Regions from separate parts of the Sporolactobacillus caesalpiniae genome, predicted to be linked through region 2. Evidence: riboswitches for the same ligand, from Rfam matches in the RefSeq annotation. Region 2 holds a riboswitch; each other region holds the start of a gene.
The links. A riboswitch is a leader RNA that binds a small molecule or an ion and turns the genes downstream of it on or off. The one in region 2 is predicted to bind S-adenosylmethionine.
Positions count from the first base shown of each region.

Region 1: linked by a shared signal. The riboswitch ahead of ABWW58_RS15180 (transporter substrate-binding domain-containing protein) and the one ahead of ABWW58_RS05770 (vitamin B12 independent methionine synthase) in region 2 are both predicted to bind S-adenosylmethionine.
Region 3: linked by a shared signal. The riboswitch ahead of msrC (free L-methionine (R)-S-oxide reductase MsrC) and the one ahead of ABWW58_RS05770 (vitamin B12 independent methionine synthase) in region 2 are both predicted to bind S-adenosylmethionine.
Region 4: linked by a shared signal. The riboswitch ahead of metK (methionine adenosyltransferase) and the one ahead of ABWW58_RS05770 (vitamin B12 independent methionine synthase) in region 2 are both predicted to bind S-adenosylmethionine.

Region 1 is NZ_JBEVCB010000007.1:202,040-206,262, forward strand. It holds gene ABWW58_RS15175 (amino acid ABC transporter permease) at 1-619, opposite strand, end outside; gene ABWW58_RS15180 (transporter substrate-binding domain-containing protein) at 648-1,481, opposite strand; SAM riboswitch class I at 1,676-1,780, opposite strand; gene ABWW58_RS15185 (hypothetical protein) at 1,912-2,109, opposite strand; gene ABWW58_RS15190 (VanZ family protein) at 2,240-2,680, opposite strand; gene ABWW58_RS15195 (SH3 domain-containing protein) at 2,840-4,223, opposite strand, start outside.
Region 2 is NZ_JBEVCB010000002.1:493,865-498,087, forward strand. It holds gene ABWW58_RS05765 (transposase) at 1-1,365, opposite strand, end outside; SAM riboswitch class I at 1,588-1,695, shown strand; gene ABWW58_RS05770 (vitamin B12 independent methionine synthase) at 1,862-2,986, shown strand; gene ABWW58_RS05775 (LytR/AlgR family response regulator transcription factor) at 3,058-3,816, opposite strand; gene ABWW58_RS05780 (LytS/YhcK type 5TM receptor domain-containing protein) at 3,813-4,223, opposite strand, start outside.
Region 3 is NZ_JBEVCB010000007.1:221,702-225,924, reverse strand. It holds gene ABWW58_RS15285 (methyl-accepting chemotaxis protein) at 1-536, shown strand, start outside; gene ABWW58_RS15280 (hypothetical protein) at 804-1,100, shown strand; gene ABWW58_RS15275 (acetoin reductase) at 1,342-2,115, shown strand; SAM riboswitch class I at 2,532-2,632, shown strand; gene msrC (free L-methionine (R)-S-oxide reductase MsrC) at 2,880-3,356, shown strand; gene ABWW58_RS15265 (aminotransferase class I/II-fold pyridoxal phosphate-dependent enzyme) at 3,384-4,223, shown strand, end outside.
Region 4 is NZ_JBEVCB010000001.1:173,744-177,966, reverse strand. It holds gene tbcS (tetraprenyl-beta-curcumene synthase) at 1-948, opposite strand, end outside; gene metK (methionine adenosyltransferase) at 1,747-2,967, opposite strand; SAM riboswitch class I at 3,097-3,215, opposite strand; gene pckA (phosphoenolpyruvate carboxykinase (ATP)) at 3,892-4,223, shown strand, end outside.

The sequences.
Region 1 (4,223 bases), on a different contig from region 2:
CGACCACGTAAATTTCAAAAAATCGAAACGAACGTGAGCCGACAATTTTTGCTTGAGCCATGATATCAATGATGGATATCGTAAAGACAAGCGACGTTTCCTTAATAAGGGAAATCAGTGAATTGGACAACGGCGGAATCGCAATTCCGATCGCTTGTGGTACAATCACGCGCCGGAGCGCCTGAAGCCGCGTCATATTGACACTGTAGCATGCCTCTAATTGCCCGGCATCAACTGCCAGCAGAGAACTTCTCATGGTCTCAGACATATAAGCCCCCGCATTTATCGCAAGTGCGACAATCGCAAAAGCAATACTTGGCACACCGTTCACATCGAACGCCGTGCCAAATTTTGCATTAATTGCTTTTAGAAACAAAGGGATCCCGTAATACACAAGCATGATTTGAACCAGATCCGGAGTTCCTCGGATAAATGAAATATAGACCTTTGCGAGCGGGCTCAGGATCCTGATGTTCGCATACCTGATAAACGAGACAATAAACGCAATCACAAGTCCAATCACCGCAGACATAAAAGCAATGAACAGTGTCGTAGGCAGTGCCTGCAACACCTCAGGAAACGAGTGAATCATAAATACCGGATCGAAAATTTTTCCCATTAGTTTATCCTATTCCTCTAAACGTAAATTACTGTTTTTCTGCCGCTTCTTTGGTTGTATAGTCTTTGCCAAGGTATTTAATAGATAATTTCTCCAACGTGCCGTCTTTACGCAGAGAAATGAGTGCTTTGTCGATCAATTTTTGGTATTTGCTTCCGCGATCATTTTTCACATAGAGCAAATGAATCGGACTAATTCCCAGTTCAGGAGCTGTTGTCCCGTCGACCTTAATACCAAGTTTCTTTGCCGTCAGTTTGGTCGTGATGATGCTGCTGATGGTCGCATCTACTCGTTTGGAATCAATTTCCTGCAAAGCATTGTTAATATTTCCATCAGTGTATTTTATCTTTATTTTATTGCCATTTTCTTTATTGAACTTTTCCAATGCGGTCGTTGTGTTCGTTCCAACGCCAGCCGCCACTTTTTTGCCAAACAGATCCTTTAGCGATTTAATGTCCGTTCTTCCCGCTTTATAGATGATTTGCGAACTTCCGTATAGATAAGGCTGTTTAGAGAACAAATATTTCGCTTCACGTTCCGGGTTCTTTCCGAGGTCACTGGCAATAATGTCAAATTTTCCCGATTCAAGCGCGACGAAGATACTATCCCAAGCCGTAGGAACATACTTGAATTTGAGCGACGGTACCTTTTTATCAACCGCCCTCATCACAGCAATATCATAGCCATCAGCTTGACCATTCGATTTCACATAGTTATAAGGAGGGTATGCGCCTTCTGTTCCTACATTAACGGTCGTGACCTTCACCGCTTTTTTCTTATCAGACGCTGCGCTATTCCCGCAAGCTGTTACGGTCAGTAAGAGAATAAATACCAGCAAGGATGCAACCAATTTCTTTTTCATTGTTCTTCCCCCAATTTTTGTCTGTTGGTTCATTTAATTATTATTCCTATAAATTTACTTGTATTATGCCATCATGCATGTACAGCTCATGGTGTCCCTTCTCCCTAGTTAAAGTTTGCGGCAGTTCAAAAATAAAAACGATTACTTTTCTTGAGTGCAAGAAAAATAACCGCCGCTGCCGTCCGACTTTATTTTTCTTATCTCTCAGAATCGATCTGCTGGATTTAACACCGTGCATCGTTTCCCATGCTGGTTGTTGGGGTTCATTGGGCCAGTCCCTCCCCCACTCTTGATAAGAATTATTTAATTGGTGTATTGAGTGTACGAAAAATTAAACAGATAGTCAAGACTATTCCATAGTATTTCAATGAGTTTTATTTGTTATGAATAAAAAACGTCACTGATTTGTTGAAAAAAACCATATGTTTCTTTATTCAGAATCAATCTCATCGCCGAAAATGCCCTTCAAATGCTCATCGAAGTGTTCATGAATTTTCTTGAACTTCTCGTCAAATTCCTCTTGCGTGATGATCCCTTTCTCCATCAGCAAATAAAACAACGCCGTATTCCGTTCATAATTCAGCACTGCCTCTGATCCGAGTTCGGTGATCAGTTCATCATTGGTCATGTAAAAGCATCTCCCTGTGATCTAATGTCCGGAGCAGGATTGCCCTACTTGTACTATGAACGAAATTGTTCGCCGGCATACATATCCTCTCGGAAGTCCATGTTCCGTAATGATTCACTACGGTTTCATCTCATCCACATTCTTCACGCTGAACAAACCGATAAAGCATGTAACCCAAAACAGCACCGGTTGTATTGAGAATCACATCGTCAATATCAGTCATACGGTTGGGCAGAAAAAGTTGAATCCATTCAATGGTCGCGGAAAAAAGTGCACCCATAAAGATCGCATGAGGCCATCTGAACTGTGGATACTTCATGGTCAGAAAAAAACCAAAGGGAAGAAACAACAAGATATTTCCCAGATCATCAATGATAAAATAGAATAGAGAAGCTGATTGAACGTTTTGAAAGATCACTAGTGGATTTAAATTAACGTTAAAGCGCTGGATAGGCGTGCCGGTAACAGTTCCGGTGTGGATGACTCCATGCGGAATCAATGTCAGGTAGAAGACAAATAAGATGGATAAGGTCAATAGTATGTTTGCAATAGCCGTCTTTAATCCTTTCACACCGCACACCCTCTTTTCCAATTCTTTCGAACCAAGTTCTTTGATCAGACTGTATATGGTTCAATTCTAATGAATTGCCGCACAGCATTCAAAAGAAAAATCCCCTACGTGTGCAGCGGAAGCATCCGCAACATACAGGGGATCTGAATTCATTAATAATTACAATCCATTAACTGTGTAATACCAGATATCCTTGTCAACTGCACCGACAACACCGGATGAAGTCCCATAGCTCGTGTACTGCCAGATATCTGCTGTAAATCCAGGTCCAAGATAACTGTCCTTGCCTCGATAACGGGAAAGCCATACGAGGAACTTAGAACTTTGATTTTTTTGCGATTCAACAATCTGAGGGAGATCTAGTGAATTGTTATAGAATGACAGTCCTGAATAGATTCCCAGTTGATTCATACCGTTCGCACGCATCTGAGCTAGAAATGCAAGTACATTTTTAGTAAGTTGATCCTTACTTACGCCATTCGTTGTTTCAACATCGAGAAATAAGTATTGGATCTTAGCTCCCTTATTTCTCGCATTGTTAATGACGTTAATAAAATGAGAAGCTTCGTTTCTTGCTTCATCTTCATTTGTTGCCCGGAAGAAATAGTATGCATGGACATTTAAACCAATTTTGCTTGCTGAAACTGCGTTTGATTCAAAATAGGCATCGTCAAAAAATCGGTTGCGGTCTGTTTTATAATCAGGCCCTTCTGTCGCCTTCACAATGATAAAACGATTACCTGCATTTTTTATGGCATTAACATCAACAGACCCTTGATAATGCGAAATATCTACACCAAAATCGGATGTACTCGTTGTAGGTGGATTGAAATGGTTTAAATCTGTTTCTAAATACTTTTTATCTACAAATCCAACAAGCGATTCATACTGAATTTTTCGCCAATCTCCACTCTGACCAATCACGTTTACCTTTGTCTTTTCTCGAAGTGTTCCAATCACTGCTGCATTTTTGAGCGGTTCTTGAAAGACTTTCAATTTGTCATACCCAATGTAAGCCTGATAAACAGTAATAGGTTGAACATCATATGAAAGAGGCTTTGTCGTGCTCAAGTATTTCTTTTGTACATAACCCTTGATGCCATTTCGAATCACTTGAGCATATTTATTCCCATAACCAGTAACACTGACCTGATCTGTTTTTTTCATCGTACTCAAAATGTTGTAATGCACACTCGCATTATCGCGAATTTTCAACGTATTCGATGTGACATAGGCATTGTAGGATCGGAAAGCTTGTGAATTCAGATGAATGTTCTGCACATAACCGGTCTTACCACCATAACTGATCAGTGCATATTTATTGCCCTTGCCTAGTACCGTAACCTTATTTCCCATCGCTAAAGTACTCTGCAGAGTATAGTGAACACTCGCTGCACTACGGACTTTTAATGTGTACGAAGTGACATAGGCACTTAACGATTTGAACTTGCTCTTGTTCAAGTGGATATTTTGAACATAGCCGGTCGTGCTGCCATATTTGATCAGAGCATACTTATTGCCTTTGCCTAATACTGTAACCTTG
Region 2 (4,223 bases):
GGCTAAATGCTGATTTCGGGCAAACCGTTGAAAAATCGTCTGACGTAAATGAGCCATAATGGTTGCTTCTGAAGCTGCTCCCTTGGATGGGGTTCGTAAAAAGCGAAAAAGATTCTTTTGTCTCTTCGTGTCATGACGCAACGCAATCATCTGAAGCAAGCCCATCGCGATGCAGTGGCACATCATGGATCCTTCAATCGCTTTGACCGTTTGAACAATCCGTTTTTGTGCGCGGTCTTCGGTTATGTGATCCAGCGGATCGGGTTCATCCGATTTGCGATAACGGTTCAGTTTGGGCATCGAACGGCTCCAAAAATGATAGGCAAAAGCACCGAGTGACTGTTTCATCGCTCGAAAAGTAGTTTCGGTGGTAAAACGCCAGGCATAAAGCCGGATGATGGCCTCCGGTTCTAAGGATTGATCCGTGCTGGCAAGAATCGAACGGCGTCCACCCATCACAACGAGCACAAAACGCAGTTCTTGATACAGTCCTTGCCCCCAAAGCAGATCAAGGCAGAGATAAGAGACCGTCTCTTTTTTCCCATAAAGAGACAGACGGGTCGTTTGAAACTGGTTCTCCTGCGTTTCAAACAGTGTGCTTACATGCACTTTGGTTCCTTTTTTCCGTGGACGTCCCCGTCCGCCCGTTTGAACGGGGTGTTCATAAGCCACGCAGGAGGTTTTTGCTTTCGTCACCAGATCCAGTTGCGTGCTTCCTTCCTGATTCCGTTGATTCAACCGACGAAGTGCAGGTACAGACAAGAAATAACGGTCAAGTAGAAACAACGCACGTCCCAGCACCCGAGCGGCTGAAAATCCTTGATCAATCATTTGCACCACGTGGGAGTCTTGATTTTCATCGCACGTTTCCCATTGACGAATCGTCTGGACACCATCATGAAGGCGAAGAAAAAGAGGTAGGCAGAACAACTTTCCAGCGTTTCCGATCAGGATGCCCACAGAACCCCAGAGATGTCCAAAGATGAAGGCGGACTTGGATACATCCTCGGACTCTTGAAACAATTTCTTCACAGCGGGCATGTAGCGGGCTTCTTTCGCCTGTTTGACGCCATCGCCAACGAGAACCACGGCGCCCGCTTCATGCTTGAGCGGCGCAAACTTGAGCACCACGCGCAGCCACTGTTGCCGTAGTTCGCTCAAAGACCATGCGGAAGAACGAAAGAAATGAATCATGGACTCATAACCCTTCGGGTTTAGGGACAAGTCACGAATCACCGAAGTGATTCCGAGACAGTCAGAACGTATCATCAAACCGATAATGATCACAACAAACCATTGAAACGTAGCGAATCTATGGAAACAAGAACGGAAGAACAGAAGTACAGAATCAATAAATTTTAACATGGCACTAGTCAATCGCGAAGGAACACGATAGAATAAGAACTACGATAACCCTTGGCGATTTTATCCTCTCTTTTGTCGTAGAAATAGAGGATACCATAAAATCCCATTTAAGGGTTATCCTTTTGTTTATTCACACAGAACTTTTCACTCTCCAGTTAATAAATACTTGAAAAAAATATCGTTTTGTCGTAAACTACAAATCAATCAAATAATTAACTACAATTCTTATCTAGAGAAGTCGAGGGACTGGCCCGATGACGCTTCAGCAACCGTCGTTTCACGACAAGGTGCTAATCCCAGCTGACACAATCATGTGCGGAGGGATAAGAAGAGACTCGAACATGCAGCCTTCTTCTTCCTGAAGAGGGCTTTTTTCATTAAAACGGATTGAGTCACGCACAAATCTGCCGCGGCCATCTAAAATCTAGTGAGCAGATCCATGACGGCAAAAGCCGGCGGTTGCACGAGAAGAAATAGAGTTGAGGAGGAAACAGAAATGACAGTAACCCTAGTAAAAAAAGCGCCATTCAGATCTGATCAAGTAGGAAGTCTCTTACGCCCGGCTGAATTGAAAAGAGCTCGTGAACAGTTTGACGCCGGTGAGATCGACAAAGCAGCTCTGAATCAAGTTGAAGACGAAGAGATAAAGAAAATTGTTGAGAAGCAAATCAAGTCGGGATTAAAGGCTGTGACTGACGGAGAATTTCGTCGAAGCTGGTGGCATTTGGACTTTCTTGCCGAACTAAACGGTGTTGAATCTTATTCACAAAATGAAAGTTACAAATTTAAAGGTGCAAAGACCCGTGATACGAATGTACGATTCATTGACAAGGTATCTTATAATCCTGATCATTCATTTTTCGATGCTTTTAAATTCATGCAGAGCATCGTTCCGGAAGGCATTCTTGTAAAACAGACAATCCCTAGCCCTACCCTTTATTTCCGTGATCATCGCAGCGATCAAGCGGTTAACTTTTATCCGACTCGTGAAGACTTCTTGGATGATTTGGCAGCTGCGTATCACAAAACCATCCGGCATTTCTATGATCTAGGCTGTCGCTACCTTCAACTCGACGACACGACCTGGGCGTTCCTGATCAACCAGATTATTTTCACTAAATCGGTAGAAGAAAAGGAACGCTATGAGCAACTCGCAAAGGACAGCGTGACGGTCATTAACCAAGCATTAAACGGTCTCCCTGAAGATTTGACGATAACGACACATATTTGCCGTGGGAATTTCCAATCCACGTTCCTATTTTCCGGCGGTTACGGACCGGTAGCAAAATACCTTGCCCAGCTTAATCTCGATGGCTATTTTCTGGAATATGACAATGAACGATCCGGCGATTTTGCTCCGCTCGGTGAAATTTTCACAGAGGGCTCAGACAAAAAAGTTGTCTTAGGACTTGTGACGTCTAAATTTCCAGAACTTGAATCTGAAGACGCATTGCAAAAAAGAATCGAAGAAGCAGCAAACTATGTTCCATTGAAGAACCTTTGCCTGTCAACCCAATGCGGATTCGCTTCAACTGAAGAAGGCAATAAACTTACCGAAGCACAGCAGTGGGCAAAACTAGGGTTAGTGGTTGATGTTGCGAAAAAAGTTTGGAAGGATTAAAGGCCTCCTCTCTTAAAAAGGAAAAGCTCAGCCGTATAGGGACTGAGCTTTTCCTTTTTAATTTTTCAAATTCACCCCAAATGCATCCGCTCTTTAAATTCCTTAATGTTGCTTCTGCTGACGGGAATTTCTGCCTTAAGATCATGCAGACGGACAACATAGGTTTGATTAAACCACGGAACAATCTCTCGAATTTTAGACAGATTGACCGTGTACGAACGATGACAGCGAAAGAAAAGTTTTTGCGGCAGCATCGCTTGAAACTCAGACAGGCTCATTGGCATCGTATACTTTGCATCGTTAGTATAGACGAGCGTCACCTTCTCGCTGGCTTCTGCATAGTAAATGTCGTCAACTTTTTTAACAATAATTTTTTCGTTATTTCGTAGATTGATGCGTTGCGTCCTGCTTGTGGTGTCATTATGAACGTCAGTCGTTTCATCAGATCGTTCCGCAATTCCGTGATCACGTAAAAAGGTCGCCTCAAGCTTTGCGAGCATCGGCGCGATCCGCTTTTCATCATAGGGTTTTAAAATATAATCGAAAGCCTCCAGTTCAAATGCTTTTGCCGCATGCTCCTTATAAGCCGTAGTAAAAATAATATACGGCTTCCGCTTGAACTTGCTGATGTTGCTAGCCAGAAGGATACCGTCAAGCGATGGAATATTGATATCTAGAAAAATAGCATCGATCTCATTCTCTTGTAAAAATTTCAACACATCAAGGCCATCCTCGAAGCAGTTTGTAATCTCAATTGAGCTATAGGTGTGAATTAAGAATTCAAGTTCCTCACGTGCCAACTGTTCATCTTCAACGATAATTGCTTTCATTGGACCACCTTCTTAATGTCGAAGTAAACGTCGGTCCCAGGCGATAAATGACGGATGATCAACCCGTTCCCATAGATTAATTTTACGCGTTGATGCACATTTAGCAATCCGATTTTTTTTGCAGGCATTTGGTTTGTATACAAGCGATCAATCGTTGCCTGATCAATGCCCGGCCCATTATCCCTTACATGAATGCGAACACAATGGCTCAATGCCTCGACGCTTATTGTGACCTTGCCCTGCCCGCCTGCTTTCAGCGCGCCATGCTTGATCGCATTTTCAACGAGCGGCTGCACCAGAAGGCTGGGAATTTTTAAATCAACCGGATCCAGATCATAGTCCACTTCCAACCGGTGACCAAATCTCGCAAGCTCAATTTCGACATAGTCCTTTACTTGCTGAATGGC
Region 3 (4,223 bases), on a different contig from region 2:
ATGTTGCCTCGCAAACTCAGCTGTTGTCACTGAATGCCTCCATTGAAGCTGCCCGTGCAGGCGAACATGGAAAAGGCTTTGCTGTTGTTGCGACTGAGATTCAAAAACTGTCCGCTCAATCCTCTGAAAATGCCGACCGCATCAGCTCCATCATTTCAACGATTCAGGAAGATACGGAACGTGTTGTCCAATCAATGAATATGGGGATTGAAGAAGTCGATAAAGGGATCGATGCAGTTAAAGAAAGCGATCAATCGTTTAGCGACATTGAGGCATTCGTGAATCATTCGATTGCAGAAATCGAGAAGATATCAAAGATCATCCGTCAAATTGCTGATTCAACGGAACAAGCGACGGCTGCGTATCGCCCGATTGAAGCCTTTGCTGAGCAGACTTCTGAGCAGACACAAGGTGTGTCGGCAGCAACCGAAGAACAATCGGCGTCTATTGGCGAAATAGCCAGAAGCGCAACCGAACTCAGTGCTATCGCGGATGAACTGAACCAAATTGTCCAAACATTTAAGACAGAGAAATAAATACTTTTATTGATTAAACCGTCCTGTGGTCTTATGGGATGGTTATTTTTTTACACCTTCGCGCAGAAAAACGCCGACCTTGCTGATCAGTTTACCTAAACAAAAATTGACGTCTTTTTCGTTCAGATTTTTTATGTCAAAATTGCAAGGAGGTATAGTTTTGAATGAAAGAAAAATGTGACGGTTTTCAGAGTCTTCTCCTTTCATGCATGGGACAACTAGGTAGTCACATAAATTTTTATAGCATGCATTTGGAGGCTGACGTATATGATTCGTTTTTCTGTTGTTCAAGTACCCATTGAAACGATTGATCCGCTCTATTTTGAGTTTATTTCGGAAGAGCGGCTGTCTGAAATGGTTCGACGGGTTCAGTTATCCTCTCCACTTGAACATGCCGTTTGGGTTGAGCGGAAAGAGAATCCAAACGGTTACTGGCTTGTCGATAACTATGCGGACTACATGGCGTATAAGCAATGCGGCTATTCATCTATTACCTGTTTGTGCCGTCCGCGGACATCTCAAGTTCGCCATATGTTGGAACTGTTACGGGACATGTATTCATGAGATGCAGAGACAGTATTCAAAGAAAAACGTCTGAATAATTGAAACCACAGTTTAAAAGTGGATAAGCAGATATTTTTACAAAAATGAAAGCGCATTCTAAAATGGGAACTGTGAGTAATTTTGCAGAAAACGAGAATAGGTTGGACTATTTTTTGCTCTGCAAAAATATAATGAATCCAGGGGAAAGTACCGCTCTGTTGCGATATAGGACTCCAGGTTCCATATGGGAGGTTTTGCGATTATGACAAAGGGTACAGCAGTCATTACAGGAGCAGGACAAGGAATTGGAAAGGGTATTGCAGCACGTTTGGCAAAGGATGGATTCGCAGTTGTTCTGAGCGATGTGAATGAAAAGGTATTGACGAGCACGATCAAAGAATTCGAAGATGCCGGCTACCAGGCGGCGGGATCTATTAGTGATGTAACAAAGCCTGAAGATCAGAAGGCACTCGTCCGTAAGGCGGTTGATACATTTGGAAGCGTTGACGTTTTTGTTAATAACGCCGGGGTTGCGCATGTCGGTCCGGTGATGGACTTAAAGGAGCAAAATTTGGACCTTCTGTTTAAGGTGAATGTATACGGCACGGTGTACGGGATGCAAGCAGCGGCCGATCAAATGAAAAATCAGGAGAACGGCGGAAAGATTATTAACGCTTGCAGTATTGCCGGACATCAGAGCTTCCCGATGATGGGGCTCTACTCAGCAACCAAATTTGCCGTGCGCGGCTTTACTCAGGCTGCAGCAAAGGAACTTGCCAAAGATCATATTACGGTCAATGCCTATTGTCCGGGAATCGTCGGCACCGGCATGTGGGACCGTATTGACGATGTCATGACGAACTATCAAGGGACCAAAAAAGGTGAAGCGTTCAAGAAGGCGATCGAGAGCATCTCACTGGGACGACCTGAAGAACCCGAAGACATTGCTAATTTCGTTTCGTTCCTGGCTTCGAGTGATTCCAACTACATCACCGGCCAGTCCGTGCTCGTTGACGGTGGGATTGTGTTTAACTGATGCATAGATTCTACGAAAATTGAAAGCGCTATAATAAAGATCAGCCCGCATCGGAAAGTTGGTGCGGGTTGATTATGCACATAAACGATAAAGATCATATCCGGTGTATCCAGTCCCGTAGCAGACACACAACTGACTCGGATTTCCTAATCGGCTCATTTGTTTACGAATCGCTTCTGTTTGATAATGAATCATCACGATGTACTTCTTCCTTCTTCGACAACCGCATCCGCTATTTTTGCCATAGAGACGTCTAAACCTATATATTTCTTGATATCAATCGTAGTGCGAGTTCCTTTTCGTAGGATGCTTCTGTATGGAAGGGAAGAAATTTAAGTGATAAAAAATGTTGCAGTTGGGATTTATTTAATATACAATAATCCTCATACAATTACTTTGATAATTAAATAGTCAGCTTCTTATCAAGAGTGGTGGAGGGACCGGCCCAATGAAACCCAACAACCAGCGCGTGAACGCATGGTGTTAATTCCTGCAGATCTATTCTGAAAGATAAGAGACCAATTGACTCAATTCATTGCGAGTTTAATAAAATTGTCTCCTTATCTCATGGGGACAATTTTTTTATTCTTCAATAAGATTAAGAGGTGGTGCAACGAGAAGATTTTTTACTCAAAGGCAAAATATGTGATCATTAAATCTTAGTTTACATATGGGATAAATAAAAATGAAGAAATGTTTCATAAACAAGAAAAATAATTCTGTATTTTCATCGGTATTAATTAGAGACAGATGGGACGATCGGCATGGACAAGGAGAAAGTGTATCGTGATTTAATACAACAAATGCGGGCCCTGTTTGATCAGGAATTTGATTTGGTTGCAAACATGAGTAATATGGTCTCTCTTATTTTTGAAAAGGTTCCCGGGCTAAACGGAACGACCTTTTACCGATGGAAGAATGATGAATTAATTCTTGGACCGTTTCAGGGCAGGGTTGCTTGCATGCATATTCCTCTTCAGAAAGGCGTGTGCGGTAAGGTAGCTTTTACGAAAAAGACGGAAATTGTCCCGGATGTTCATCAGTTTCCTGGTCATATTGCGTGTGATCAGCGTTCGAAATCAGAGATTGTCGTTCCTGTTTTTGAACCGGACAGTAATCGATTCTTTGGCGTTTTGGATTTAGACAGCCCATTAGTGAATCACTTTGATGCCGTAGATGCCAGGCATCTGGAACAGCTGGCACCATTGGTTTTTGGTATTCAGAAAGGGGATGAACGCTAATCATGGATCGTCGGAGGAGGTGCGGTTTTGGTTGATTTTAAGCCTTCCGAACGTGCTCGGAAGCTGCCTGTTAATTTTTTTGACCAGTTGGATAATAAATTGGCTGCTATTGAAAAGACAGGGGCACCGTTCATTAATTTATCCAAGGGGAATCCCGATCTGCCGACTCCGGAACACATTGTAGCTTCGTTAAAGTCGGCGGTGGATCAGCCGGAAAATCATGCTTATCCCCCGTTTCTCGGAAAAGAAAAGGTACGAGTGGCAATTGCTGATTTTTATAAAAAGGAGTATGGAGTCACATTGGATCCGGTCAATGAGATCGCTGTTTTCCATGGCGCGCATATCGGCATCACCGGGATCCCGCAAGCGCTGCTTAACCCGGACGATTACATGCTGATTACGGATCCTTGTTATCCGATCTATTATTCTTCGGCCATGCTCTCGCAGGCAAGAACCTATGCTATGCCGCTTGAGGAGTCAAATCGATATCTTCCTGATTATCGAAGCATTCCGGACGATGTGCTGCAAAACGCGCGGCTCCTTATGCTCAATTATCCGAACAATCCGACCGGTGCGCTGGCAACGAAGGATTTCTTTCGAAAAACGATTGATTTTGCCCGGACACATCGCATTCCGGTTGTTAATGACTTTGCCTATGCTTCACTTGGATTTGATCATAATAAGCCGCTGAGTCTGCTCCAAATTGAACAAGCAAAGAGCGTTGCGGTCGAAGTATATACTCTATCGAAAACATATAATATGGCAGGCTGGCGGTTCGGGTTTGCTGTGGGCAATGCTTCAGTTATAAAGGCATTGAATCACTTCCAAATGCATGCCTGCAGCACGGTGTTCGGTGCGGTTCAAGAT
Region 4 (4,223 bases), on a different contig from region 2:
TTTTCGGTCAGCGAGATAGATTCCGAGCAAACCGCGATTAATCATCTTATGGAAGTTTTTGTCCGGCATATTTTCAATTGCCTTATCCGCCTCTTCAATAAAATGCTTAAAGCGATGAATCATTTCTTCATCGCTGCTGTAGTAGGAGCAGAAATTCAGATCCCCTTCAATGCGGTCCTCTTCTTGGTCAACGAAATAGTCCATCATAATGTGCAGCCCCTGCACCCATGGAAAGTAACTGTCCTTAATTCGATCGACAAGCTGCGCCATCTCAGAGCCGCGCGAAGCAGCATAGGAGACGATGCAAAAGATTCCTAGTGTCGAACCGGAACAAGCAGCGAACTCATACCAGCTCATCTCAGGGAGGTGAGCTTTATTTTTTTGGAAAAAAGCGATGAGTCTCGGCACACGCTGGTCTTTTTTCACATGCTTATGCACTTGCAGATCACAGTAGAATCCTGCCAGCTCAAGGAGCGCGGGTTGAATGACTGGGAATGCCGGCAAACCGTTCAGCGTTTGCTGACATGTATTCACAAGCGCCTGAAGATAGCCTCCATCATTGCAAACGCCGCGGTAGCGATAGTAATCCTCCGGTGCTGCTCCCGGGGTCAGCGCATGCAGCATCGACTGATGCAAACAGCGAAAATCTTCCGGGTCAAGAGATATGCTTCGATCGCAAAGGTTGTCCAGATAATCACTAATTGTTTGATAGGCGACAATGAACGCAATAATTTCCTTCCTGTGTCCTTCGGCTAAAAGGCTGTAAATGGAACCGCCCTCGCAATGAAATGTCTTTGATTCAATGCTCGCAAGCGCCTGTTTGCGCAACTCGGCATCAGGAATCGCAAGCGCCTTATCCTTCCATTTTTTTAGATTATGATGCACATCAGGAAGCACTTTCCTGTATATTTGCGCCATAAGTTTAATCGGTCTCGATGGTACCGTCATCAACACGCCTCCAGTTAAATCCGCCCATAATATCCGAGAGCGAACATCTCACTATCACCTATTATAGCAAACGATCAGTCTGCTTATGCGAACTTATCTATAAGAAAAACCGAACAAAGAGCGCCTGTTCCTTACTTCCGCAGGATGCGGTGACTTTCGCGTTGCTTGCAGGACATGCGTCATTAGCGAAGGTTCCTTTGCTCCAAATACCGTTTTGAATCATCAACCTTGTGCGTGAACAGACATTTCTATTTCACAAATCATTTTGATCCTTAATTAAGTAACGAGTAAAATAAGCGGAGATTTTCCGCTTATTTGCATCCTGGCGCCTGTTTTACAGGTACATAAGGGTAATTTTTCCGGTTATACACAGAAAAACCCGCCATTTTCACGTTTTTCGATTCGATAAGCGGAAATTATCCGTCTATTTAAGCAATTTTTTCATTCATTTTCTAATTAAGCGGAATTTTTCCGTTTATTTCTCAGATTGAGCGCTTCCCTGATCGCCCAACCGAATCTTATGACCTTATCGTCGTACCGGCAAAGCAAAACGCCATACATTCTTACCAGTGTTAGAAAACTTGGCTTCGCCAAGCCTTCTGGCGAAGGTCATGGACGGCCTAGTGTTCGGTGAGCCACAGGACACACTTCCGCAGGATGCGGTGGCTTCGACGTTGCTCATAGGATGTGAGCGCCGTCGTTTCCTTGAAACAAATATTTTTTATGCTATCCTATCAGTGTGAAAAAAATCGCTTATCCACACCCGAGGGCGTGGAAAGCGATTTTGCGTGCAAGAAGTTAATGGGTCTTAGACTCAGAGTGTATTTGCTGTTTTAATAAATCTGCTTTATCGGTCTTCTCCCATGGGAGTTCGATGTCGGTTCGGCCAAAGTGTCCGTAAGCCGCCGTCTGTCGATAGATCGGCCTGCGTAAATCAAGCATCTCAATAATACCTGCCGGACGAAGATCAAAATTATGGCGAATCAACTGAACAAGCTGTTCCTCAGTTGCTTTCCCGGTGCCAAAGGTATCCACGGAAATGGATACCGGTTCAGCGACACCGATGGCGTAGGCTAATTGAATTTCACATTTTTCAGCCAATCCCGCTGCGACAATATTCTTTGCGACATATCGGGCCGCATAAGAGGCCGAGCGGTCAACTTTCGTCGCGTCTTTTCCTGAAAAAGCGCCGCCGCCATGACGCGCGTATCCGCCGTAGGTATCAACGATAATCTTTCTTCCGGTCAGACCGGCATCTCCTTGTGGTCCGCCAATAACAAAGCGCCCGGTAGGGTTAATGAAAAATTTGGTTTTTTCATCAATTAAGTTCGGCGGAACTGTCGGCCGAATTACAAACTCATGAATATCTTTCTTGATTTGTTCTTCGGTCGCTTCTGGATCATGCTGTGTGGAAATGACAATTGTGTCAATGCGTTCCGGATGGCCCTGTTCGTCGTATTCAACCGTTACCTGAGTCTTTCCATCGGGACGGAGATAACCGATCGTCTTGTTTTTGCGAACGTCAGCCAGCCTTTTTGCAAGCTTATGCGCGAGTGAAACTGGGAGCGGCATCAGCTCCGGTGTTTCATTGACTGCGAAACCAAACATCAATCCTTGATCTCCGGCACCAATTGCTTCAATCTCATCATCTGACATCGTGCCCTCACGCGCCTCAAGCGCCTTGTCAACGCCCTGCGCAATGTCTGCCGATTGTTCCTCAATAGACGTTAAAATTGCACAGTTAGAGGCATCAAAGCCGTATTTCGCATTGTTATAGCCAATCTCCTGAATCGTACGGCGAACTACTTTCGGTATATCCACATAGGTGGAAGTCGAAATTTCACCTGTTACAAGGACAAGTCCAGTATTAACCACAGTTTCACAAGCAACCCTTGCATTTGGATCCCCCTTAAGGAGTTCATCAAGAATTGCATCTGAAATCTGGTCGCAAATCTTATCCGGATGGCCTTCAGTTACCGATTCGGAAGTGAACAAGCGTCTTGAATACTTCTTCGTCATTTTTCTTCACCCTGCCTTTCAAACATTATATACAAAATGGTGTCAACGGTACTCGATCCCTCTGCTTTTGTTTTCAAGGCATGAAAAAAGCCCACTCCAATTAAGGATAGGCCGATTCTTATCGCGCGCCTCTTATTATCAGAAGAAAGACGAAACAATCTCTTTTCTCTGCAGGTTAGCACCGTGCCGTTATTCGGCCGGTTGCCGGGCTTCATCGGGCCTGTCCCTCTGCCTACTCGGAATAAGAGCAGCCGTATGTAAATCCCATCATAACGCAGGGGATTAAAACTGTCAACGAATTCCTCGCGACTGTCACAGGCAAACATTGCAGAATAGTATAGATTGAAAAAACTAAGATTCACAGAAATTCTGATTTCACTGTCCATTGCATCGTGACACATACACTGTTAATCTATTAGAGTCTGTTCAAAAAGGAGGACAAAAAGAGCCGAGGTCAGGCAAATCGCCACGTCGCGTGTCATGCCTGACACTAGCTCGTCCTGAGCGTCGAAGATCAAGGAAGCGCAGTTTTGAGCTACCCGCGCGTACTTTCACAGGACGTGATGGCTTCACCGTTGTGCACAGGGCCGTGCACGGTATTAGTTGAAGATCCCCTGTTAATACGTGAGGAGCGGAGAAACAAGCTGACGCAGAACTTCCACAGGATGCGGTGACTTCTGCGTTTGGCACAGGACGTGCATGCTGTTAGCAGAAGATCCTCATTGCCTTTTTCCCGGACTTTTTGAACACCCTCTATTAGTAGGTATTATTATTTCTAATGCGTTATACTATAAATAGTAAGTGAAAATTTTTTGATTAGACAACTTGGCTTCGTCAAGCCCTCTGGCGAATGCGAAGTTTTAGCTGCTTCTATACTCCTCTGAATTTTAAACATTCTTAACGTACACAGAAAGGGTTGATTCCATGTACCATGCGTCCCTTGAAACACCCATCTCTGAATTGCTGCATACCGGGAACTCGTTCATTAATTTATCCGTTCCTGAACTTATTGAACATGCACTGAAGAAAAATGAAGGCGTTTTAACTAATAACGGCGCTCTTGCTGTTACAACCGGAAAATATACAGGGAGATCGCCTAAAGACAGATTTTTCGTTAAGGATGAAGTGACAAGCGAATTAGTTGACTGGAGCAGGAATCAGCAAATAAATGAAAGCGTTTTCCTTAATGCTTATCAGAAAATTGTTCATTACCTGACAGGGAAAAAAGACAAATATGTGTTTCGCGGCTTCGCAGG